DNA from 3 places in the Kitasatospora sp. NPDC057015 genome. Region 3 is predicted to be linked to each of the others. Evidence: riboswitches for the same ligand, from Rfam matches in the RefSeq annotation. Region 3 holds a riboswitch; each other region holds the start of a gene.
The links. Region 3 has a riboswitch for cyclic di-AMP ahead of ACFTWP_RS20550 (transglycosylase family protein). Riboswitches for the same ligand answer to the same signal wherever they lie in the genome.

Region 1 (7,411 bases), on a different contig from region 3:
GCGGCGGCGGTGGTGACCGCCGCCATGTCCGCCCAGTCGGCCGGCGGGACGTCCAGCAGTCGGGCGAACTGCTGCTGCCCGGCCGGCAGCTCCAGCAGCAGCCGGCCCGCCCAGTCCCCGCCCCAGACCGCGCTGACGGCCGGCACCGCCCGGTCGGCCTCGGCGGCCAGCGCCGCGGCGTCGGTGGCGCCGCCACCGGTGGCGAGCACCAGGCAGTGGGCGCCGGCGACGGCCTGCACCACGCCCAGGTCCCAGAGCGGCACCGCGCCGCCGTCCGGCTCCTCGCCGGCGACGCGCCAACCGCCGTCCTCCGGGGCCAGCTCCAGCCGCCGGGAGAACAGCACCGGGTAGTCGTCGTGGCCCCCGATCCGCACCGCCAGCTCGGCCCCGACCCGGATCCGGCCGTCCGGCGCCGGCTCGGGGGCCGAGGTGGTCCGGTAGGCCAGCCCGGCCAGCGGGACGGCGGCGGTCCGGGTGAGGAGCTCCGACACCTGCACCCGGCCGGCGAGCGTGCTGCCGGCGGCGGCCGCCGCCCGGTCCCGGGTGCGCAGCGCGTCGGCGCGGGCGGAGAGCAGGGCCGCCAGTTCGGCGGCGCCGAGGGCCGGCCGGGCGGCCGGGCGGGCCGCGGTGGCGAGCGGCAGCGAGAGCTGGGCCAGGCCGCCGGCGGCGAGCAGCAGCGCACCGCGCCGGGACAGCCCGCGGCGACCGGCCCCGGTGGAGCGGCGGGGCAGGTCGCCGGATTCGTCCGCGTTCGCCGGACGGGGATGCCTCAGAGCCGCACCACCTCGGAGACGGGCATCGCGTTGACGCTCTCGTAGCGGACCCGGGCGCCGGGGTAGGGGGCGTGCACGACGACGCCGCCGCCGGCGTACATGCCGACGTGGTGCCTGTCGCCGTAGAAGATCACCAGGTCTCCCGGTCGTGCGTCGGCCAGCGCCACCCGCGATCCCGCGTGCGCCTGACCCTGCGAGGTCCGCGGCAGGGTCACTCCGGCCTGCCGCCAGCTCCAGTACATCAGACCCGAACAGTCGAAGGCGCCCGGGCCGCTCGCCCCGTACACGTACGGGGAGCCGATCCGGGTGACGGCGGCGGCCAGTGCGGCCGCGGCCCGGTCCGAGGCGGCGGGGGCCGTCCCGAGGTCCAGCCGGTCGGTGCCGCGGGTGGCCCGCTGCTCGGCGTCCCGGGCGTCCTGGGCGGCCAGCCGGGCCCGTCCGGTCACGCCGAGGCTGTTCAGCAGGCGCTGCGCCCTGGTCAGGCGCTGCTGGATCTGCTCCTTGCTGTCGGCCAGCGCCCGGCGGGACTCCTCCAGCTCGGTGAGCTTGGCGCCGGCCTCGCTGCGGCGCTGGTCCAGCCGGCGCTGCCGTTCGGCCACCTCGTGCAGGGTCTCGTTCTGCCGCTCGGCGACCTGGTCGAGGTTGCTGACCCGGGACAGGTAGCCCTCCGGGTCGGCGGCGAGCATCAGCTGGGCGGTGGGCGCGATCCCGCCCGCCCGGTACTGGGCGCCGGCCACGGTGGCGAGCTCGGCGTGCAGCCGGTTGAGCTCGTCCTGGCCGAGCGCCACCTGCTGCTGGAGCGCGCCGGTCTCCCCCAGCAGCCTGCGCTGGTGCTCCAGGGCGGCGTTGTACTTCTCCGAGGCCTGCTCGGCCTCGTCGTAGAGCTGGTCGACCTGCGCCTTGACGTCCTGGCGGTCCGGCGGTCCGTCAGGGGTGCCGGGGCTGGCCAGTGCGCTGCCGCCGGCCGTCACGCCCAGCGCCGTGCCGGCGGCGGCGGTGAGCACCAGCGCGCGGACCAGCGCGTGCACTCCTGGCAGTGGGTGACGGCGGTGCATCGCCATGCGGCGCGGCTCCAATCCTGCGGCGCGGCCACCGCCGCCGCCCGGGGGTGGGCGGCCGTCCGAGCGGAGGTCCGGGGGCAGACGTTAGCGAGTCCGCCCGACCGAGTCCAAACCCCTCTCAACCCGAATATTTGACTCCTAATCGGACACCCGCACGGAACGCGGGAACGCCGCAGGCCCGGCACCCCGGACGAACCGGGGGCCGGGCCTGCGGAGGGAGCCGGAGCGAACCGCGCGGCGGGCCGCGTCAGATGCGCACGATGGCCGAGATCGGCATCACGGTGGCGGACTCGTAGCGGACGTTCGCACCCGTGTGCGGGGCGTGGATGATCTGGCCGCCGCCGACGTACAGACCCACGTGGGTCATGCCGCCGTAGTAGATGATGAGGTCGCCGGGCTGCGCGTTGGCGATGTTGGTGCCGATCCGGGTGCCGGCCGAGGCCTGCGCCTGCGAGGTGCGCGGCAGCGACACGTTCGCCTGGGCGTAGGCCCAGCCGGTGAAGCCCGAGCAGTCGAAGGAGCTCGGGCCGGTGGCGCCGTACTTGTACGGGGCACCGAGCTTGCTCTCGGCGGCGGCGATCGCGGCCGCGGCCCGGCCGCTGGCCGGGACGCTCGCGGGCGGCGGGGTGGCCGCGGCGGTCGAGCTGTCGCCGCTGAGCGGGCTGCGGGAGGTGTCGCGGGAGGCGCGCTCGGTCTGCGCCTTGGCGGCGTCGGCCTTCGCCTTGGCGTCCGCGGCGGCCTTGGCCTCGGCGGCCTTCAGCGCCTCGCGCTCCTGCTCGGTCAGCGTGTTGAGCAGCTGCTGCGCCTTCGCGAGCTTGGCCTGGACCTCGTCCTTGCTGGCCTTGAGCTGCTGGGTGGTGCTGTCCAGCTCGGTGAGCTTGCCCTGCGCCTCGGACTTGTCCTGGTCCAGCTTGCGCTGCTGGGCCTGGAGCTCCTTGAGCGCGTTGCTCTGCGAGTCGCCGGCCTGGTTGATCGAACCGGCCTGGCTCAGGAAGTTGTCCGGGCTGGTGGAGAGCATCAGCTGGACGGTCGGGGAGATCCCGCCGTTGCGGTACTGCTCCGCCGCGATCTCGGCGAGGCCGCCCTGGAGGTCGATCACCTGGGACTGCTGGCGGGCCACGCGGTCCTGGATCTCGCCGACCTGCTTCTGCAGCTCCTGCTGCTTGGCCTGAGCACCGTTGTAGGCCTCGGTGGCGACCTCGGCCTCTTCGTTCAGCTGGTCGACCTGCTCCTTGACCTGGTCCTTGGTCTGCACCGGGTCGGCGTGGGCACCGCCCTGGGCGGACAGGGCCACGGCGGCCGCAGCGGCCGCGGTCATGATCGAGACGCGGGCGCGACTGGCTGGCTTGGGACGACGATGGGACGCCACGAAGGCGGACTCCTTCTTCCTACGTCCGCCTACCGGGTGAGCTGACGGGTTCGGGCTGGAAGAGATGCCCTACGACGCCTCACCGGCTCGCCGTCTCACGACGACCGGCCGACCTGGCGCCGATTCACCCCGAGGAACGTGGTTCCCCGGCTCCGATCGACAGCACCCCCGGAGGGGCTTCCCCGTGGGCAGTTGACTGCCCGGCTGCTTCTCGGACTCGGCGGTAACCACCGCCGCCACCCAGGCTTGGGTGATCGACTGTGCGGTGGTTCGAGTCACGACCCTAGTAACGAAACCGTGATCCGTTCAAATCGTTGTAGGAAAAAAGTTGGAACCCGGCGCAAGTTGTCCGGGGAATATGACCGGATGTGACCAGTCGCCCACCGAGGGCTGATGGTTTTTCACCAGATGGTCGCGGAGCGCCTCCACGGCGTGTGTCCCAGATCACAGCGGGATCCCGTGACGCCCGGGCATGTCGGAGGTGGCGAACAGTCAGGAAATGTCCGAAATGGGGTTGTTGTCACCCATCCTGCGGTTCACTCGCGCCTCCTCGGCACCACCCGCACCGACCGCCTCGTGGCTCCGGCGCGGAGGCCGGCTCCGGCGGTCGGCACCCGGTCGCCCGGCCGGGCGCTCGACTCCCGCCCGGCCCGCGATCCACCGGCCGGCCCGCGATCCGGCCGGCCGGCCCTCCCGGTGCGTCAGACCCGGCGGATGGTGTTGATCGGCATCGCGTCGGCCTTCATCACCTTCACCACGTCACCGGTGTGCGGGGCGTGCACGACGAGCCCGTTGCCGATGTACATCCCGACGTGGTGCCGGTCGCTGCCGTAGACGACCAGGTCGCCCGGCTGCGCCTCGGCCAGCGAGGGCACCCGCACGCCGACGTTGCCCTGGGACTGCGAGGTGCGCGGCAGCGTCACGCCGGCCTGGCCGTACGCCCACACCATCAGGCCGGAGCAGTCGAAGGAGCTCGGCCCGGTGGCGCCCCAGACGTAGGGGGCGCCCTGCTTGCTCATCGCCTTCGCCACCGCCACGCCCGCGTAGCCGGCGGCCTGCGGCAGCGCCGTGAGGTCCACCCGCTCCGAGTCGCGCGAGGCACGGCCGTCGCCCCGGACCACCGAGGCGCGGTCGGCGGCGCTGAGCGTGTTCAGCAGCGCGTTCGCCTCCTGCAGCTTCTTGTTGACGTCGGCCTTGGCCTGGTTCAGGTCCCGGGTGGTCTCGTCGAGCGAGGAGAGGATCGCCGCGGCCTCGATCTTCTGCTGGTCGAGCCGGCGCTGCTGGTCCTGGAGGCCCTTCAGCGCGGTCGCCTGGCTCGTGGTGGCCTGCTCGACGCTGGACGCCTTCTCCAGGTACCCGGACGGGTCCGAGGCGAGCATCAGCTGCACGGAGGGGTCGATGCCGCCGGTGCGGTACTGCTCGCCGGCCACCTCGGCCAGACCGGCCTGAAGGTGGGTCATCTGGTCCTGACCCCGGGCCACCTGGTCCTGGATCTGGTCCGCCTGCTTGCGCAGCTGGTCGGACCGCTCCTTGGCGCCGTTGTAGCGCTCGGCGGCCTGCTCCTGCTCCTCGTTGAGCTTGTCGATCTGCGCCTTCACGTCCTCCTTCTTGGAGGGCGTGGTGGGCGCGGCGTGCGCGCTCATCTGGGCGGAGAGGGCGACCGCGGTCGCTGCGGCAGCGGTGAGCACGGTCACCCGTGCGCGGCTCGGCTGCTTCGGACGGCGGTGGGAGGCCAAGGACCGGCTCCTTCTTCCTGCGGGCTCACCCGGACGAGTGAGTATCCGGAAAATAGGTTTGACGCCAGACCCTAGTGAACATCAGGCCTTTCCGCCACTCCCGCAGGGCCGCCAACCCGAGGCCAGGGCCGGGAATTCACCTGATCCACACACCCGCGCCACCCGACACCCTCCCGAGCCCCTGAACAGCTGTCAAGCAGCACCCCGAAGCCGCCGCCCCGACCCCCGGCCGATCCCCCGCCCCCGGCGCCCGGCCCCTCCGTCCCGACCGCCCGCGGACCCGCCCGCCCACCTGCACGACCGCCGGGAGAGCACCCGGGTCAGGCCCGGGCCAGCCGGTTGAGCAGCAGCACCGAGCCCACCGGGCGCGCGCCCGCGTTGCGCACGCCGTCCGCGACCTCCCGGTCGGTGGAGACCACCACCACCGGCCGCCCCTGCGGCTCCGCCCGCACCAGGCGCCGGATCAGCTCGTCCGCCGTCTCCCCCGTCCGGCTGAACCGCACCCGGACCCCGCGCGGCGGCGCCATCATCACCGGGACGTCGAGGTCCTGGCCGTCGAAGACGCAGGTGACCTCCGCCTGGGTGCGCTGGGCCAGCATCGCCAACCCGCCGAGCAGCCTGATCCGCTGCTGCTCCAGCGGAAGTGCGGGGTAACCGGTCTTGGTCACGTTGTAGCCGTCCACCACCAGGTGGACCTGCGGGATCGCCAGCAGCTGGTCCAGCAGCGCGGGATCGTCCTCCGACAGGGCCCGCCGGGCCACGTCGTGCGGCGAGGCCGAGGCCGGCTCCACCGCCTCCACCAGGTCGGCCGGGTGGATCCGGGCCACCGGCAGGGCCAGCTCCCGCTGCAGCCCCTGCGCCGACTGCAGGACGGTGTCCAGCAGCAGCCGCAGTCGCATGTCCTCCACGCTGCGGCCCTCGCGGGCCGATCGCCTGCCCTGCTCCACCGCGGTCTCCAGTTCGGAGATCCGGTGCCGCAGCCGGCGGGTCTCGCCCTCGGCGGCGCTGCGCTCGGCGCCGGAGGCGGTGCGCAGCGCGTCCAGCTCGGCGGCGAGCTTGCGGGTCTCGGCCTGCGCCCTGCGGGTGTCGCTCTCCAGCGAACGCACCTTCTTGCGCAGCGACTCCGCCTCCCGGCGCACGCTCTCCGACTCGGCGCGCTGGCGCTCCAGGTCCGTCCGCGCGGAGGCCCGCAGCTCGGCCAGCTCCGCCTGCAGCTTCTCGGCCAGCCTCGCCGACTCGGCGGCCGCGTCCTCCGCGCCGGCCCGCTCGGCGAGCTCCCCCGCCTGGGCGACCAGCCGGGCCCAGCCGGGCGGGCGCAGCAGGTACGCGGCGGTGGCGACGTCCATCGGGTCGGCGGCGCCGGGCACGTTGCCGGCCTCCAGCGCCCTGACCAGGTCGGGCTGCCCCAGACGCAGCCGGTCCGCTATCCGCACCCGGAACGCGGGCTCGGACTCCAGCGCCGCGGCCAGCGCGGTGGCGGCGTACTTGGCCCGCCGGGCCGGGGTGAACTTGGCGTACTGGCGCAGCGACAGCGGGAGGTCGGCGATCGGCAGGCCGCCCAGCGCGTCGGCGGCGATGCCGACCACCCGGCGGCGCACGCCCTCCGGCAGCGGGCGGTCCAGTTGCTCGCCCGCGCGCTCGCCGGCGCCGTCCCCGTCAGTGGCGTCCGCGTGGACGTGGGCGTGCGCCTGGGCGGCGTCGTCCCGCTCGCCGGTGCCCGCGTCGTCGATCGCGCCCGGGTCCGCGTCCGCCGAGCCGTCTACCGTGCCCGTGCCCGCCGGGGCGCCCCCGTCCGCGTCCTCGGTGCCGGCCGGGACGCCCTCGACCGCGTCCGGGGGCCGCGCGTCCACAGCGGGCGGCTGCCCCTGCGGTCCGGCGGGCTCCCTCGCTGCGTCCACCACGTCCTCGGCTCCGATCCTGTTCTGCGGGGTGCTCACGGCCCACTGCCGCTGCCCTGAAACTCACCGCTCTCTGCAATTGTCCCTGTACGGTGCCCCGCACCGCGCCACGCCACACTCCGGGCGGGCGGGCGCCGGTCGGGCCCCCCGCCGGGCCCGGGCCGGGGGCGGGGCCGCCGGGGGGGCCCCCCGGCGCGGGCCCAGGGCGGGGCGGCGGGGGCGGCCCCGGGGCGCCGGCGGGGCCCGGGCAGGGTGCCGGGGCCGCGGGCGGGCCGACCGGCCGCTGCCTCAGGCCTGCTCGGCGGCCTCGGCCTCGGCGCCCGGACGGTCCACCAGCTCGACCTGGTCGACCGCGTTGCACCAGCGGCAGCGCACCGACTCGACGGTCTCGGCCAGCACCTCGGTCTCCTCGACCTTGGACTCGCCCGCCAGGTCGAAGTGCAGGTACTCGACCACCCTCGCGGTCCGGGTCACGTCGAAGCGGGTCAGGTTGCCGCACAGCGTGCAGCGCCAGCGGGTCTCTGCGGTCAGGGCGGGGACGGTCATCGGGGGGTCCTCTCGGCGGTTCCCTGGT
Region 2 (7,411 bases), on a different contig from region 3:
GGCCTGGGTGGTGACGGCCTACCTGCTGGCCGAGACGGTCTCCACCGTGCTGGTCGGCAAGTTCGGCGACCTGTTCGGCCGCAAGGTGGTCTTCCAGGTGAGCGCGGTGGTCTTCATCGCCGGCTCGGTGATCTCCGGCGCGGCGAACGGCATGGCGGTGCTGATCGTCGGCCGGGCCGTGCAGGGTTTCGGCGGCGGCGGGCTGATGGTGACCGCGATGGCCCTGATCGCCGACGTCATCCCGCTGCGCGAGCGCGGCAAGTACCAGGGCGCGCTGGGCGCGGTCTTCGGGGTCACCACGGTGGTGGGCCCCACCCTGGGCGGCCTGTTCACCGACCACGCGTCCTGGCGCTGGTGCTTCTACGTCAACATCCCGATCGCCGCCGTGATGATCGTGATGGCCGCACGGACCATCCCCTCGGTCCGGGCGGCCGTCCGGCCGGTCATCGACTACCTCGGCATCGTGCTGATCGCGCTCGGTGCCAGCGGACTGGTGCTCGGACTGGAGTGGGGCGGCAACGAGTACGCCTGGAACTCGGCGGTGATCATCGGGCTGTTCACCGCCTCGGTGCTGCTGCTGGTCGCCTTCGTGCTGGTGGAACTGCGGGCCCCGGAGCCGATGCTGCCGATGCACCTGTTCCGCAACTCGGTCTTCACGGTCTGCTCGATCCTCAGCTTCATCGTCGGCTTCGCGATGCTCGGCGCGATGACCTACCTGCCCACCTACCTGCAGTTCGTGGACGGCGTCTCGGCGACCGGCTCCGGGGTGCGCACGCTGCCGATGGTGGCCGGTCTGCTCGGCATGTCGATGCTCTCGGGCGTGGTGGTCAGCCGCACCGGCCGCTACCGGATCTTCCCGATCCTGGGCACCGCCGTGATGGCGCTCGGCCTGTTCCTGATGTCGACGATGGGCCCCTCCACCGGCGTCTGGCTGGAGTCCCTGTACATGTTCGTCCTGGGGCTCGGCATCGGCCTGGCCATGCAGGTGCTGACCATCGCCGTGCAGAACACCGTCCCGTACCACGAACTCGGCACCGCGACCTCGGGCGTCACGTTCTTCCGCACCCTCGGCAGTTCCTTCGGCACCGCGGTGTTCGGCACCCTGTTCACCAACCAGCTGGGGCCCAACCTGGAGGCGGCCTTCGCGCAGTCCCCCGGTGTGCCGCCGGCGGCGGTGCAGAGCCCGCAGGCGCTGCGGGAGCTGCCCCCGGAGCAGGCCGCGCCGTTCATCACCGCGTACGCCGACACCATCAACTACGTCTTCCAGTGGGTGGTGCCGGTCGCCCTGGTGGGTTTCGTGGTGGCCTGGTTCCTCAAGGAGGTGCCGCTGCGCGACAGTGCCCGGGCCGGGGCCTCCGACATGGGCGAGGCCTTCGGCGCGCCCGACAGCGCCGACGCCGACAAGCAGTTGGAGCGCGCCCTCGCCAACGTGCTGCGCAAGGCCAAGGGCCGCCCGGAGATCGGGCGCATGCTGCTGGCCGACTCCGGCAGCGAGGTCAGCCCGGACCAGGCCTGGATGCTCGGTCAGATCTACTGGCGCACCCGCCTCCAGGGCGGTGCGACCCTCCCGGCGATCGCCGCGGCGCACCACATGCCCGAGGAGGTGGTCCGGCCCGCCGCCGAGCGGACCCTGGGCGCGGGCCTGGCCGAGACCGCCGACGGGGTGCTGCGCCTCACCCCGGACGGCAGCCGGGAGGTGGAGCGGCTCGCCGAGGCCTGGCGGCGCTGGATCGACCGGCACCTCGACGACTGGGACGTCCATGATCCCGCCGACCGCGCCCGGCTGGACCGCGCGGTGGAGTCCATCGCGACCCGGCTGTACGAGGACGACCAGGTGCACCGGGAAAGCGTTCCGGCCTGACATCCCGACATTTCCCGTGCGGGGGGGGAACGCGAACTGGCCGGGCCCGCAGCGATGAGCGTTCGCTGCCGGCCCGGCCGGTGTTCACCTACCGCGACGCATCAGGTCGCGAGGAGTCGTACCCGGTGTCAGATGCTGACGCCGTGCGCGCGGAGGTAGGCGATCGGGTCGATGTCCGAGCCGTACTCCGAGCCGGTGCGGACCTCGAAGTGCAGGTGCGGGCCGGTCACGTTGCCGGTCGCGCCGGACAGGCCGATCTGCTGACCGACGGTCACGGTCTGGCCGACCTTGACGCCGATCGAGGACAGGTGCGCGTACTGGGCGTACTTGCCGTCGGCGAGCTTGATCTCGACCTCGTTGCCGTAGGCGCCGCCGGGGCCGGCCTTGACCACGGTGCCGGCCGCGATGGCCTTCAGCGGGGTGCCGGTCGCGGCGACGAAGTCGGCGCCGGTGTGGTGGCCGCTGGACCACATGGAGCCGGCCACGCCGTAGGCGGTGCCGAGGCGGGCGCCGGCGATCGGCGCGGTGTAGCCGGAGGTGCTGGCGGCCGCGGCCGGGGCCGGGGTGGCCGCGGGCTTCGGCGCCTGGGTGGCGGCCGGCTTCGGCGCGGGGGTCTGCACCGGCTTGGCGGCCTGGGTGGGCTTCGGGGCCTCGGCGGCCTTCGGCGCCTGGGTCGCCTTCGGGGCCGGGGTGGCCTTCTTCGCCGGGGCGGAGTCGGAGGAGGTCTTCGGGGCCGGGGCGGCGGCCGGGGCCTGGGCGGCCGCCTTGCCGACGACCAGCTGCTGGCCCGGGTAGATCAGGTTCGGGTTGGCGCCGACGACCTGACGGTTGGTCTCGTACAGCGCGTGCCACCCGCCGTCGACGTTCTTCGCGGCGGCGATCTTCGACAGGGTGTCACCGCCGACCACCTTGTAGGTCACGTCGGCGGCGGCGGCCGGCGCGGCGGCCGGGGCGGTCTCGGCGGCGGCCTTGTCGGCCACGGCGACGGCGTCGGCGCTGGTGGCACCGGTCCAGGTGGCGGACTGCGACTTGTGGGCCGGGACCTCGTGCGCCGAGGCGCTGACGGCGGTCACCAGCGGAAGGGCGAGAACCGCGCCGGTCACACCGGTGGCGATGCCGATCCGGGCGAGACGGGGCAGACGGTTACGACGGTGCTTTGCCTGTGCGGGCATGGGGTATTTCCTCTCCGACGCCTGCGAGGTGAGCTGTCGGGTTCGGGCTGGAGTTGCCCGGCCGCAAGCGCGGCTTCACCCCAAGCCGTCCCGGATGCACCGGGCCGGCGACTTACCTGTGGGTCCCCCACTCCTGCCGTACAGAGTTCGTTCGAAGCCTCCGGGCAGCGGCAGGACTAGGCGTTCCACCCGGTGGGCCCACCCGGACATTGGCCGGGCGGTCGCTGAAGCAAAGCCCATCGGCCCGGGTTAATCAATGTCGATCACATTCACCCCCGGAATTTCACGGAAATCCCAGGGAATTCCGTGACTCTCCGAATGATCGGCTGTGCAGTACGTGCACAATCCAATCGCGCTGAGCAACCGGCCGACCGCCCTGCGCTCACTTTCTCGGCCCTGCGTCCATCACCCGCCACGCTCAGCCACCACCCGAACGCGTGGCCGGTGAGCCTTGTCACGTCGGCCTCCCGGGCGCAGGATCGAGCCGTGGAAAGCGATGACGCGGGCAGCCTGAGGATCGGTACTCCGCGGGGGCGCTGGGTGGTGCTCGCCACCGTCCTCGGCTCCAGCATGGCGATGCTGGACGGCACCGTCGTCAACGTCGCGCTGCCCCGGATCGGCGCCGACCTCGACGCCTCGCTGGCCGCCCTCCAGTGGACGCTGAACGCCTACCTGCTCACCCTCGCCGGGCTGATCCTGCTCGGCGGCGCCCTCGGCGACCGGTACGGCCGGCGGCGGGTCTTCCTGATCGGCGTCTGCTGGTTCGCCGTCGCCTCCGCACTCTGCGCGGCCGCCCCCACCATCGGGGTGCTGGTCGCCGCCCGGGCCCTGCAGGGCGTCGGCGGCGCCCTGCTGACGCCGGGCTCGCTGGCGATGCTGCAGGCCACCTTCCGGCCGGACGACCGGTCAGCCGCGGTGGGGCTCTGGTCGGGTTTCGGCGGGGTCGCGGCGGCGGTCGGCCCCTTCCTCGGCGGCTGGCTGGTGGACGGCCCGGGCTGGCGGTGGATCTTCCTGCTGAACGTCCCGCTGGCCGCCGTGGTGCTGGGCGTCTCCCTCCGGCACGTGCCGGAGAGCCGGGACGAGAGCGCCACCGGGGACTTCGACGTCGCCGGCGCCGTACTCGCCGCCCTCGCCCTGGGCGGGGTCACCTACGCGCTGACCGCCGCCGGCGAGGGGCTCTCCCCCGCGGTCTGGCTGTCCGGCGCGGCCGGCCTGCTGCTGGGGGCGGTGTTCGTGGCCGTCGAGCGCCGGCGGGCGGCGCCGATGCTGCCGCTGGAGCTGTTCTCCTCCCGCCTGTTCACCGCGGTGAACGGGGTCACGCTCTGCGTGTACGCGGCGTTCAGCGGGGTGTTCTTCCTGCTGGTCGTCCAGCTCCAGACCGTCTCCGGCTTCACCCCGCTGACCTCCGGCCTCGCCCTGCTGCCGATCACCGTGCTGATGCTGGCGCTGTCCGCCCGGGCCGGGCGGCTCGGCAAGCGGATCGGCCCCCGGCTGCCGCTCTTCCTCGGGCCGCTGATCTGCGCGGCGGGCGTCCTGCTGATGCTGCGGATCGGCCCCGGCGCGTCCTACTGGACGGACGTGCTGCCGGCCACCACGGTGATGGGGTGCGGGATGACCCTGCTGGTCGCGCCGCTGACCGCCACCGTGCTGGCGGCGGTGGAGGTGCGCCGGGCCGGGATCGCCAGCGGCGTCAACAACGCCGCCGCGCGGGCGGCCGGCCTGCTGGCGGTGGCGGCGCTGCCCGCCCTCGCCGGGCTCAGCGGCGACGCCTACCGGGTGCCGTCCTCGGTGGACGCCGCGTTCCGCACCGCGATGCTGATCTGCGCGGGGCTGCTCGTGACCGGCGGCCTGCTGGCGCTGGCCACCGTCCGCGGGAACGTGCTGGCGCCCGACCGGCCGGTGGCCGAGCCGGACTGCGAGTGGACCTGCGGCGCGACCGGGCCGCCGATCGACCCCGGGCACGAGCGGCCCGTGAAACGCCAGGGCCCCGCCACCGGAACGGCGACGGGGCCCTGAGAGCCGACTGACGGAACGTCAGAGGATGTCACCCGGGGCGTACTTGGCCGCCTCCGGGTGGGCCTCGGCGACGGCCTCGATCCGCCGGACGACCTCGGCGACCTGCGCCCCGGCCGCACCGGTGAAGGAGAGCCGGTCCGCGAGCAGCGCGTCCAGCGCGGCCCGGTCGAGCGGCATCCGCTCGTCGGCGGCCAGGCGGTCCAGCAGCTCGTTCTCACGGGCGCCGGCGCGCATCGCCAGCGCGGAGGCGACGGCGTGCTCCTTGATGATCTCGTGCCCGGTCTCCCGGCCGACCCCGGCCCGCACCGCGCCCATCAGCACCTTGGTGGTGGCGAGGAACGGCAGGTAGCGGTCCAGCTCGGCCTCGATCACGGCCGGGAAGGCGCCGAACTCGTCGAGGACGGTCAGGAAGGTCTCCAGCAGGCCGTCGAAGGCGAAGAAGGCGTCCGGCAGCGCGACCCGGCGCACCACCGAGCAGGAGACGTCGCCCTCGTTCCACTGGTCGCCGCCGAGCTCGGCGGTCATCGAGGCGTAGCCGCGCAGGATGACGGCCAGGCCGTTGACGCGCTCGCAGGAGCGGGTGTTCATCTTGTGCGGCATCGCGGAGGAGCCGACCTGGCCCTCCTTGAAGCCCTCGGTGACCAGCTCGTGGCCGGCCATCAGACGGATGGTCTTCGCCAGGCTGGACGGCGCGGCGGAGAGCTGGACGAGGGCGGAGAGCACCTCGAAGTCCAGCGAGCGGGGGTAGACCTGGCCGACGCTGGTCAGCACGTTCTCGAAGCCGAGGTGGCCGGCGACGCGCTGCTCCAGCTCGGCCAGCCTGGCGGTGCCCTCGCTGCCGCCTCCGAGCAGGTCGAGCATGTCCTGGGCGGTGCCGACCGGGCCCTTGATCCCGCGCAGCGGGTAGCGGGCGATCAGCTCCTCCAGGCGGTTGAACGCCACCAGCAGCTCGTCCGCCACGGTGGCGAAGCGCTTGCCGAGGGTGGTCGCCTGGGCCGCGACGTTGTGCGAGCGGCCGGCCATGACCAGCTCGGCGTGCTGGGCGGACAGCCGGCCCAGGCGCACCAGCACGGCCACCGTACGGTCGCGGACGTGCTGCAGGGACTGGTGGATCTGGAGCTGCTCGACGTTCTCGGTGAGGTCCCGAGAGGTCATGCCCTTGTGGATCTGCTCGTGGCCGGCGAGGTCGCTGAACTCCTCGATCCGGGCCTTCACGTCGTGTCGGGTGACGCGCTCACGCGCGGCGATGGATTCGAGGTCGACCTGGTCGACGACCCGCTCGTAGTCGGCGACGGCGGTGGCGGGCACCTCGACACCGAGGTCCTGCTGGGCCTTCAGGACGGCGAGCCACAGGTGGCGCTCGAGGACCACCTTGTGCTCGGGGGACCACAGCTGGGCCAGGGTCGCCGAGGCGTACCGGGAGGCCAGGACATTGGGGATCTGGGGCTTCGCGCTCACGCTTCGCAAGCCTAACAGCCGAGGTCAGCCGGACCGTCGGCGGACCGCCCCGCGCGCCCGCGGCCCGGTCCGGCAGGGCGGCCGGGTGCGCGCGGGCAGGCAGGCGGGGCAGTCAGTCAGGCGGGCGGGCAGGCGGGCAGGCCGGGACGGGTGGGAGGGCTCAGGCCGTCGGGCGGCCGGTGAGGACGGGCAGCACCTGGTGGCAGATCGAGTACAGCGCCACCCGCTGCTCCTCGGTCATGGCGTCGAAGGCCTGGTGGGTCCTGGCCATCTCGGCGCGGATCAGCGCCAGGATCTCCCGGCCCTGCTCGGTGACCACCACGATCTTCACCCGCCGGTCGCCCTCGGCCGCCGCCCGGTGGGCCAGCCCGAGGGACTCCAGCCGGTCCACGATCCCGGTCACGTTCGAGGCGTCACAGCCCAGCCGTCCGGCCAGCGCCCGCATCGGCACCGGCTCGTGCACCGCGCCGAGGGCCTTGGCCTGGGAGGAGGAGAGACCGTGCCGGGCCGCCGCGGCCGCGAAGTCCTGGAAGTACGCGGCGCCGACGGCGGCCAGCGCCTCCATCAGCTCGCCGGTGGTCGGTGCGGCAGTCGCCGTCGGTGTCGAACCCATGACGCCAGCGTACGCGTAAAAGGTTCACCGGCTCCAGCTTTGACCACGGCAAACGTTCCAGGGGCAGCCGGGGCGGTCCCTGGTCAGAGCACCAGCAGGTCGAACAGCCGGCGCAGCTCGGCCTCCGGGTCGGCGGTCAGGCCGGTGTGCACCGGCCCGGGCTGGACGACGGCACTGCGCGGGGCGGTCAGCCAGCGGAACCGCTGCCCGGGGTTGTCGGCCGCCGCCGGCCCCGCCTCGGGCCCGCCGGCGCACACCGCCTCGATGCCGTGCAGCGCCCGGCGCACCCCC
Region 3 (7,411 bases):
GCCGACTCCAACGGTGACGGCATGGGCGACCTCCCGGGCATCCGCAGCCGGCTGCCCTACCTGAAGGACCTGGGCGTGGACGCCGTCTGGCTGTCCCCCTTCTACGCCTCCCCGCAGGCCGACGCCGGCTACGACGTCGCCGACTACCGCGCGGTGGACCCGATGTTCGGCACCCTGCTGGACGCCGACGGCCTGATCCGCGACGCCCACGGGCTCGGCCTGCGGATCATCGTGGACCTGGTGCCCAACCACTCCTCGGACGCCCACGAGTGGTTCCAGCGCGCCCTGCGCGAGGGCCCCGGCTCGGCGCTGCGCGAGCGCTACCACTTCCGTCCCGGCAAGGGCGAGAACGGCGAACTCCCGCCGAACGACTGGGAGTCCATCTTCGGCGGCCCGGCCTGGACCCGCACCGTGAACCCCGACGGCACCCCCGGCGACTGGTACCTGCACCTGTTCGCCCCGGAGCAGCCCGACTTCAACTGGGAGAACGAGGCCGTCGCCGACGAGTTCCGCTCCATCCTGCGGTTCTGGCTGGACATGGGTGTCGACGGGTTCCGGATCGACGTCGCGCACGGCATGGTCAAGGCCGCCGGCCTGCCCGACCTCGGCTCGCACGACCAGCTCAAGCTGCTCGGCAACGACGTCATGCCGTTCTTCGACCAGGACGGCGTGCACGACATCTACCGGGTCTGGCGCAAGATCCTGGACGAGTACCCGGGCGAGCGGATCGGCGTTGCCGAGGCCTGGACCCCGACCGTCCAGCGCACCGCCAACTACGTGCGCCCCGACGAACTGCACCAGGCCTTCAACTTCCAGTACCTGGGCACCCACTGGGACGCCGCCGCGCTGCGCGAGGTCATCGACGTCTCGCTGGACGCGATGCGCCCGGTCGACGCCCCCGCCACCTGGGTGCTCTCCAACCACGACGTCACCCGGCACGCCACCCGCTTCGCCAACCCGCCCGGCGGCACCCAGATCCGCACCGCCGGCGACCGGGAGCTCGGCCTGCGCCGCGCCCGCGCCGCCAGCCTGCTGATGCTCGCCCTGCCCGGCTCCGCCTACCTGTACCAGGGCGAGGAGCTCGGCCTGCCGGACGTCACCGATCTGCCGGACGAGGTCCGCCAGGACCCGTCCTTCTTCCGCCAGGCCGGCCAGGACGGCTTCCGCGACGGCTGCCGGGTCCCGATCCCGTGGTCGGGCACCGAGGCCCCGTACGGCTTCGGTCCCGAGGCCGGCGGCCCCAGCTGGCTGCCGCAGCCGGCCGAGTGGGCCGGGCTGTCGGTCGAGGCGCAGACCGGCGACCCGACCTCCACCCTGGAGCTCTACCGCAGCGCCCTCGCCGTCCGCCGGGAGCACCCCGCGCTCGGCGCCGGCACCGAGGTGACCTGGCTGGACGCGCCCGAGGGCGTGGTGGCCTTCCGGCGCGACAGCGCGCTCGGAACCTTCGTCTGCACCGCGAACACGGGCCCCGAACCGGTCCGGATGGCGGCCCCCGGCCGTATCCTGCTCTCCTCGACCGAGGCTGTCGTGCTGGACGGAGAGGTCGTTCTGGCGGCGGACAGCACCATGTGGTGGGCGGTGTGACGTGGTTGCAATAGGCTCTGGGATCGTGACTACGGCGCGACTCTCGGACATCGCGGCGCAGGCGGGGGTCAGCGAAGCGACCGTCAGCCGCGTCCTCAACGGCAAGGCGGGCGTTTCCGCCACCACACGGCAGACCGTGCTGGCCGCGCTCGACGTGCTCGGCTACGAGCGGCCGACCCGGCTGCGCCAGCGCAGCGCGGGGCTGATCGGACTGATCACCCCCGAGCTCAGCAACCCCATCTTCCCCGCGCTCGCCCAGGTCATCGAGCAGGTGCTCAGCCGCCACGGGTTCACCCCGGTGCTCTGCACCCAGACCCCGGGCGGGTCCACCGAGGACGAACTGGTGGAGATGCTGGTCGAGCGCGGTGTCGCCGGCATCGTCTTCGTCTCCGGCCTGCACGCGGACTCCACGGCGGACCACGACCGGTACGCCAAGCTCACCGGCCGGCAGGTGCCGTTCGTGCTGATCAACGGCTACAGCGAGAAGATCGCCGCGCCGTTCATCTCACCGGACGACCGGGCCGCGATGTGGATGGCGGTCCAGCACCTGGTGGAGCTCGGCCACGAGCGGATCGGCCTGGCCGTCGGCCAGCGCCGCTTCGTCCCGGTGCTGCGCAAGATCGAGGGGTTCACCGCGGCCATAACGGACCTGCTCGGGATCAGCCGTGAGGAGGCCGAGGGGCTCGTCCACCACACGCTGTTCAGCGTGGAGGGCGGTCACGCGGCGGCCGGCGCGCTGCTCGACAAGGGCTGCACCGCGATCGTCTGCGGCAGCGACATGATGGCGCTCGGCGCGATCCGGGCCGTGCGCCAGCGCGGCCTGGCCGTGCCGCAGGACATCTCGGTGGTCGGCTTCGACGACTCGCCGCTGATCGCCTTCACCGAGCCGCCGCTGACCACCATCCGTCAGCCGGTCGAGGCGATGGCCACCGCGGCCGTCGACGCCCTGCTGGAGGAGGTCGGCGGGAACGCCGCCCAGCGCGGCGAGTTCATGTTCCAGCCGGAGCTGGTGATGCGCGGCTCCACCGGCGCGCGGGCCAACCGCGGGGACTGAGCACCGAGCCCTGGCACCGCAGTGGGCCCCCGGAGCGTCATCGACGCTCCGGGGGCCCAGTGCTGTCCGGGCCGGCTGCGGCCCGGACACCGGCCCTTCGGGTGGCTCAGCCCTCCTGGACGGGCGGCCGGTGCTGGGTGACCCGCTGCCCGTCGGCCGCGTCGCCGGTCCTGGCCTCGGTGCGGTGGCCCCGCGCCAGGTAGTCGCGGACGATCAGCTCCACCGCGTCCTGCGGGCTCCTGGTGCCGGACAGCAGCATCACCTCGATCGCGAGATCCGAATCGAGCGATACGGTGATCTTGGCCATGTGCGGCTCCTCGTGCGGCTGCGGCTCGGGTACGGAGGGCCAGCATGCCCGCCACGAGGGGGGTTTGGCCATCACCGCCGGAGCTGCCCGTTGCCGTCCGCCGATGTCCTCCCCGGCTCGTTGCCGTCCGCTGTCGTCCTGCGCGGCCCGTGTCGTCGCGGTCCCCGGGCCGGTGAGGACGTCCCGCCGGCACCCCCCGAGGGCTTGGCCCTGCCTCCGTCCGGTACCGGTGTCCACTGCCGGTGTCCGGTCCCCGTGTCCGGGCATGCCGACGCCCCGGGAGAGCGACCAGACTCTCCCGGGGCGGCGGCGTTCGTGCGGCGGCGTCAGGCGCCGCTCACCACCGTGGGATCACACCCGTCCATCTCGGCTCGAACGGGGCCTGGACGGGCGGGATCCCACGGATGGGCACGGCATGGGGGTGGGGCGACGGATCAGATCCGGCCGGCGAAGTCCGGCGCCCAGTTGGCGATGGTCTCGGTGCGGACACCGGCGCTCGGGTTGGCGGCCTCGACGTAGCTGCCGTTGCCGGTGTAGATCGCGACGTGGTAGACGCCCGAGTCGCTGCCGTTGTTGGACCAGAACAGCAGGTCGCCCGGCTGCAGGTTGTCCAGCGAGACGTGGGTGCTGGCGGCGGCCTGGTCGGCGGCCACGCGCGGGATGGAGATCCCGGCCGCGCGGAAGGCCGCCTGGGTCAGGCCCGAGCAGTCCCAGCCACCGTTGCCGGTGCCGCCGTAGATGTACGCCTGGCCCACCTTCGACTGCGCGAAGGAGACCGCGGCGGCCATGCTGCCGGAGGCGGCGGGGGCCTGGGCGGACGCGGCCGGGGCCGCCGGGGCGGTGGTCTCGGCGGCGGCCGGCTTGGCCGAGGTGGTCTTCGTGGTGGAGGCCGAGTCGGACTTGTTGAACCAGTCGAACTTCTTGGCCGAGTCCGAGCTGTCGGAGGCCTTGGTGGCGCTCTCGCCGCCCAGGGCGAGGTGCTGGCCCGGGTAGATGGAGTCGGGGCCCTCGGTCAGGACGGACTTGTTGAGCTCGTACAGCCGCTCCCAGCCACCCTGGACGTGGTTCTTGTCGGCGATGGCGGACAGCCAGTCGCCGGCGATCACGGTGTAGGTGCGGCGGTCGTCCTTGGACCACTGGCCCGACCAGGACTTGTTGCCGGACCAGGAGTCGGAGGAGCCCTTGGAGCTGTCGCTCTTGGCGGGCGCCTGCGCGGCCGGGGCGGGGGTCTGGGCGGCGGGGGCGGTGGTCGCCGGGGCGGCGGGCTTGGCCGCGGCCGGGGCGCCGGTGTCCACGGCGGCCGGGGTGCCGCCCTTGGTCAGGCCGGCCTGGATCGAGCAGACCGGCCAGGCGCCGGGGCCCTGCACCGCGAGGACCTTCTCGGCGGTGGCGATCTGCTGGTCCTTGGTGGCGAGGTCGGCGCGCGAGGCGAACGCCGTGCCGCCGAACTCGGCCCAGGTGCTGTTGGTGAACTGGAGGCCGCCGTAGAAGCCGTTGCCGGTGTTGATGCTCCAGTTGCCGCCGCTCTCGCACTGGGCGACCTTGTCCCAGGTGGCCACGGAGGCGGCGCTGGCGACACCGGCGGTGAGGCAGGGGATGGTGAGACCGACGCCTGCCACGCCAACGGCGGCGATCACGCGGCGGGCGGTGCGGCTGGACAGACGGGTGCCGTTGGTGGGCAGCATGAAGATGTTCCTCTCCCACGCCTGCGAGGTGAGCTGTCGGATTCGGGCTGGAGTTGCCCGGCCGTGCGGAGCACGGCTTCACCCCTAGCCCCTGAACCGGTGCGGGACCGGTCCGGGGCGACTTACCTGGGTCCCCCGCGCCTGCCGTGGTGCGTAATCGCGCTGCCAGCGCATCCGACGGCAGGCCTCGGCGTTGCGGATGAACTGGGTCCGTGTGACCACGAACGGGGAGCACGTTAAGCAGACTTAAACTCAAACCGCAAACATGTGTGACGCTCGTCACTGGACCCTCGGATCCCTTGTGCCCCATGGGTCGTCTTGATCAAAACAAGTCGGAATCGGGCAAGTCCCTTGCCCGTGGAGCGTTCTGCCTGTCCTTCAGGGAGCCGGTCGAGGGGCTCCGCCGACTCGTCGGCGGGCACGGAACCACGGCCGCCGGGAGTCCGCAACCGGAGGGCGGGATGCCGGTCGCCGGGCCCGAAGTCCCCTCGGTGCAATCTGGTACAACGCGACAGTCCGGCTTAATCGGGCATTTGCTGACAGTTCGGCACGCGCTACCGCAGAGCGCCGCTCGATCGACCCTCCGAGGGGTGCGACGGTGACGGCGGATGCAGATTCTTCGTGTCGGACAAGCTCTATCAAAACGGGCAAACCATCTCGAAGGCTGCCAAGTCGCCGGAGCTGAGCCGCGATCACGACCGCGAGGGAGTGCGGACGGTCGCTGCCCTCGACGGCCGCCGCCGTGTCGACCACTGCCGTGTCGACCACTGCCGCCGTCCGGCCGTCCGACCCGGCTCGGCCCCCGCCGGTCCGTCCGGGCCGGTCCGGCGTGCCGGGTTCGTGCCGGGTGCGCGGCGGCGACCGCCGCGCACCGTCCACCGCCGTGCACCGTCCACCGTCCACCGCCGCGGACCGTGGGCCGGCCCGGTGGCGCAGCAGCCCCTCATCCGTCGCGGGCATCGGGTGACCGGCCGCCGGGCGGCCTCCTGACTGGCCGTGGTCCCCTCCGTCCGCCGGTCGATCAGCGGAGCCGACGTCAGCTGTGCACGGTCGCAGGCGACCGGGTGTGGGTATCCCGGTGCCGGGAGGCGGTGCCGCAGGTGTGGCGCCGTCAACTCCCGCCCCGCGGCGCCGCCGGTCGCGGGCTCCGTCCGCACCGTGCTCGGCCTCTCCGGGGCGGCGTCGGCGGGGTCGGCGACATCGGGGGAGCGGTGCGGGGCTACGGCCGACCCGGCCTCCGGGCGCGGCCGGGGCCGTGAGGGTCGCTCGACGGCCGGCGGGGCGGTGGCCGGCCCGGGTACGCCGCACCCGGTACGCCTCAGGGGCCCCGGACGAGTCCGGGGCCCCTGAGGCGTGGTCGGTGTGCGAGCGGCCGTTACTCCGAGGCCTGCTCGTGCTCCGGCTCGTGCTCGCGCGCCTGCTCCAGCTCGGCCAGCGCCACCTCGAGGGCGGAGAGGTAGGTGGAGGCGACCAGCTGGCCGACCGTCGGGTAGGCGCCGAGCGGGGCCGCGCTGGGGCAGCCGGTCTCCTCGGCGGCGGTGGCGAGCAGCTCCGGGTCGGCCTCCGGGCCGATCACCAGCGGCGCCAGCGCGGGGCGCTGGGAGCCGGTGGAGCGCAGGTGCTCGACGGCCGCGGCCACCGAGCCGGGCACGTCGAGGGCGGCGGAGACCACGGGCACGGCGAGCCGGGCGGCGAGCAGCACGCCGGTGATGCCGGCGGCCGCGGCGGCCTCCTCGCCGCCGACGGTGGTGAGCACCACGCCGTCGGCCGCGGTGGCGATGGCGAACAGCCGGGCGCGGTCGGCGCGGGCCAGGCCGGCCTCGGAGAGGCGGACGTGGACGGCCTCGGCCAGCAGCGGGTGCGGGCCGAGCACGTCGGTGACGGCGGCGCCGCTTCCGGCGGCCAGCTCGTGCAGGTCGGTGAGGAAGCCGTGCGGGCCGGTCAGCAGCGGGACGACCACGGGCGCGGGCCGGCCGGCGGTGAGGGCCTGTGCGATCAGCTCGGCGACGGTGGGGCCGGAGTCCTCGTCCGAGCCGCCGGCGAGGTAGGCGGCGGCGGCCTCGACGCCGGACTGCTCGCTGCGGACGATCGAGAGGAGTTCGTCGACGACGGGCCGGGACTCGGGGCCCGCGGTGGCGGGCACGGCGAGCACGAGGGCCGGGGAACCGGCCGGGATCTCGGGGCGCTCGGGTCGACGATGGCGCCCCCGCGCACGGGAGCCTGGAGTGCGGACGGGCAGTGGCGCGCCCGGGATGGCTGCGGTGCTCATGGCGGAGATCGTAGGACATCTACAGGGAAGAGTCGCAGTCGGCTGCCGATATCGACGAGTGAGCATGCCGTCATTTCGGGCATAGGGCGACATACCCGTCGGGAAGGTGGCCCTCCGGGTCGGATCCCGAGGGGGTGACCCGTGGGGCTCCCGGTGATCGAGTGACATGTATCACATCAGGTCGACCGACTGACTGTGGGTCACGAATGTGCGACTCCCGGCAGTCGAAGATCAACATTGCGCGGGGGGTCGCCTACGGGCGGTGAGCGATCGGCTGGCGACTCGGGTGGTTTGTCCCCTTGCGTACCGTCGACCCATCTCGTGTGCACACGGTTGCATCACACTCGGTGGCATCTCGTGCACCTGCAATGTCCCGTGCTGATGCACGTGCACTGGAGCTATCATCACGTCAAGTGAGGCGTGTGCCGGGCCGGCAGGGGGGCCGGGCCAGTGGATCGCGGCCGAGCACGCCGCGCGCCGAACTGGACGACTACTCCGGTCTCTTCGGGAGA

Region 1: it holds a riboswitch for cyclic di-AMP, as region 3 does, so the genes downstream of both, ACFTWP_RS36340 (NlpC/P60 family protein) here and ACFTWP_RS20550 (transglycosylase family protein) in region 3, are expected to answer to the same signal.
Region 2: it holds a riboswitch for cyclic di-AMP, as region 3 does, so the genes downstream of both, ACFTWP_RS17490 (peptidoglycan DD-metalloendopeptidase family protein) here and ACFTWP_RS20550 (transglycosylase family protein) in region 3, are expected to answer to the same signal.

Annotation. Positions count from the first base shown of each region.
Region 1 covers NZ_JBHUSG010000060.1:20,202-27,612, reverse strand. The annotation lists gene ACFTWP_RS36350 (hypothetical protein) at 1-497, opposite strand, end outside; gene ACFTWP_RS36345 (NlpC/P60 family protein) at 770-1,834, opposite strand; gene ACFTWP_RS36340 (NlpC/P60 family protein) at 2,082-3,203, opposite strand; cyclic di-AMP (ydaO/yuaA leader) riboswitch at 3,214-3,378, opposite strand; gene ACFTWP_RS36335 (NlpC/P60 family protein) at 3,905-4,939, opposite strand; gene ACFTWP_RS36330 (NYN domain-containing protein) at 5,260-6,876, opposite strand; gene ACFTWP_RS36325 (hypothetical protein) at 7,126-7,383, opposite strand.
Region 2 covers NZ_JBHUSG010000016.1:19,196-26,606, reverse strand. The annotation lists gene ACFTWP_RS17495 (DHA2 family efflux MFS transporter permease subunit) at 1-1,861, shown strand, start outside; gene ACFTWP_RS17490 (peptidoglycan DD-metalloendopeptidase family protein) at 1,990-3,033, opposite strand; cyclic di-AMP (ydaO/yuaA leader) riboswitch at 3,037-3,189, opposite strand; gene ACFTWP_RS17485 (MFS transporter) at 3,520-5,049, shown strand; gene purB (adenylosuccinate lyase) at 5,068-6,507, opposite strand; gene ACFTWP_RS17475 (MarR family winged helix-turn-helix transcriptional regulator) at 6,668-7,120, opposite strand; gene ACFTWP_RS17470 (DUF3037 domain-containing protein) at 7,204-7,411, opposite strand, start outside.
Region 3 covers NZ_JBHUSG010000020.1:119,477-126,887, forward strand. The annotation lists gene ACFTWP_RS20535 (glycoside hydrolase family 13 protein) at 1-1,584, shown strand, start outside; gene ACFTWP_RS20540 (LacI family DNA-binding transcriptional regulator) at 1,610-2,638, shown strand; gene ACFTWP_RS20545 (hypothetical protein) at 2,745-2,945, opposite strand; gene ACFTWP_RS20550 (transglycosylase family protein) at 3,380-4,630, opposite strand; cyclic di-AMP (ydaO/yuaA leader) riboswitch at 4,636-4,833, opposite strand; gene ACFTWP_RS20555 (sirohydrochlorin chelatase) at 6,006-6,899, opposite strand.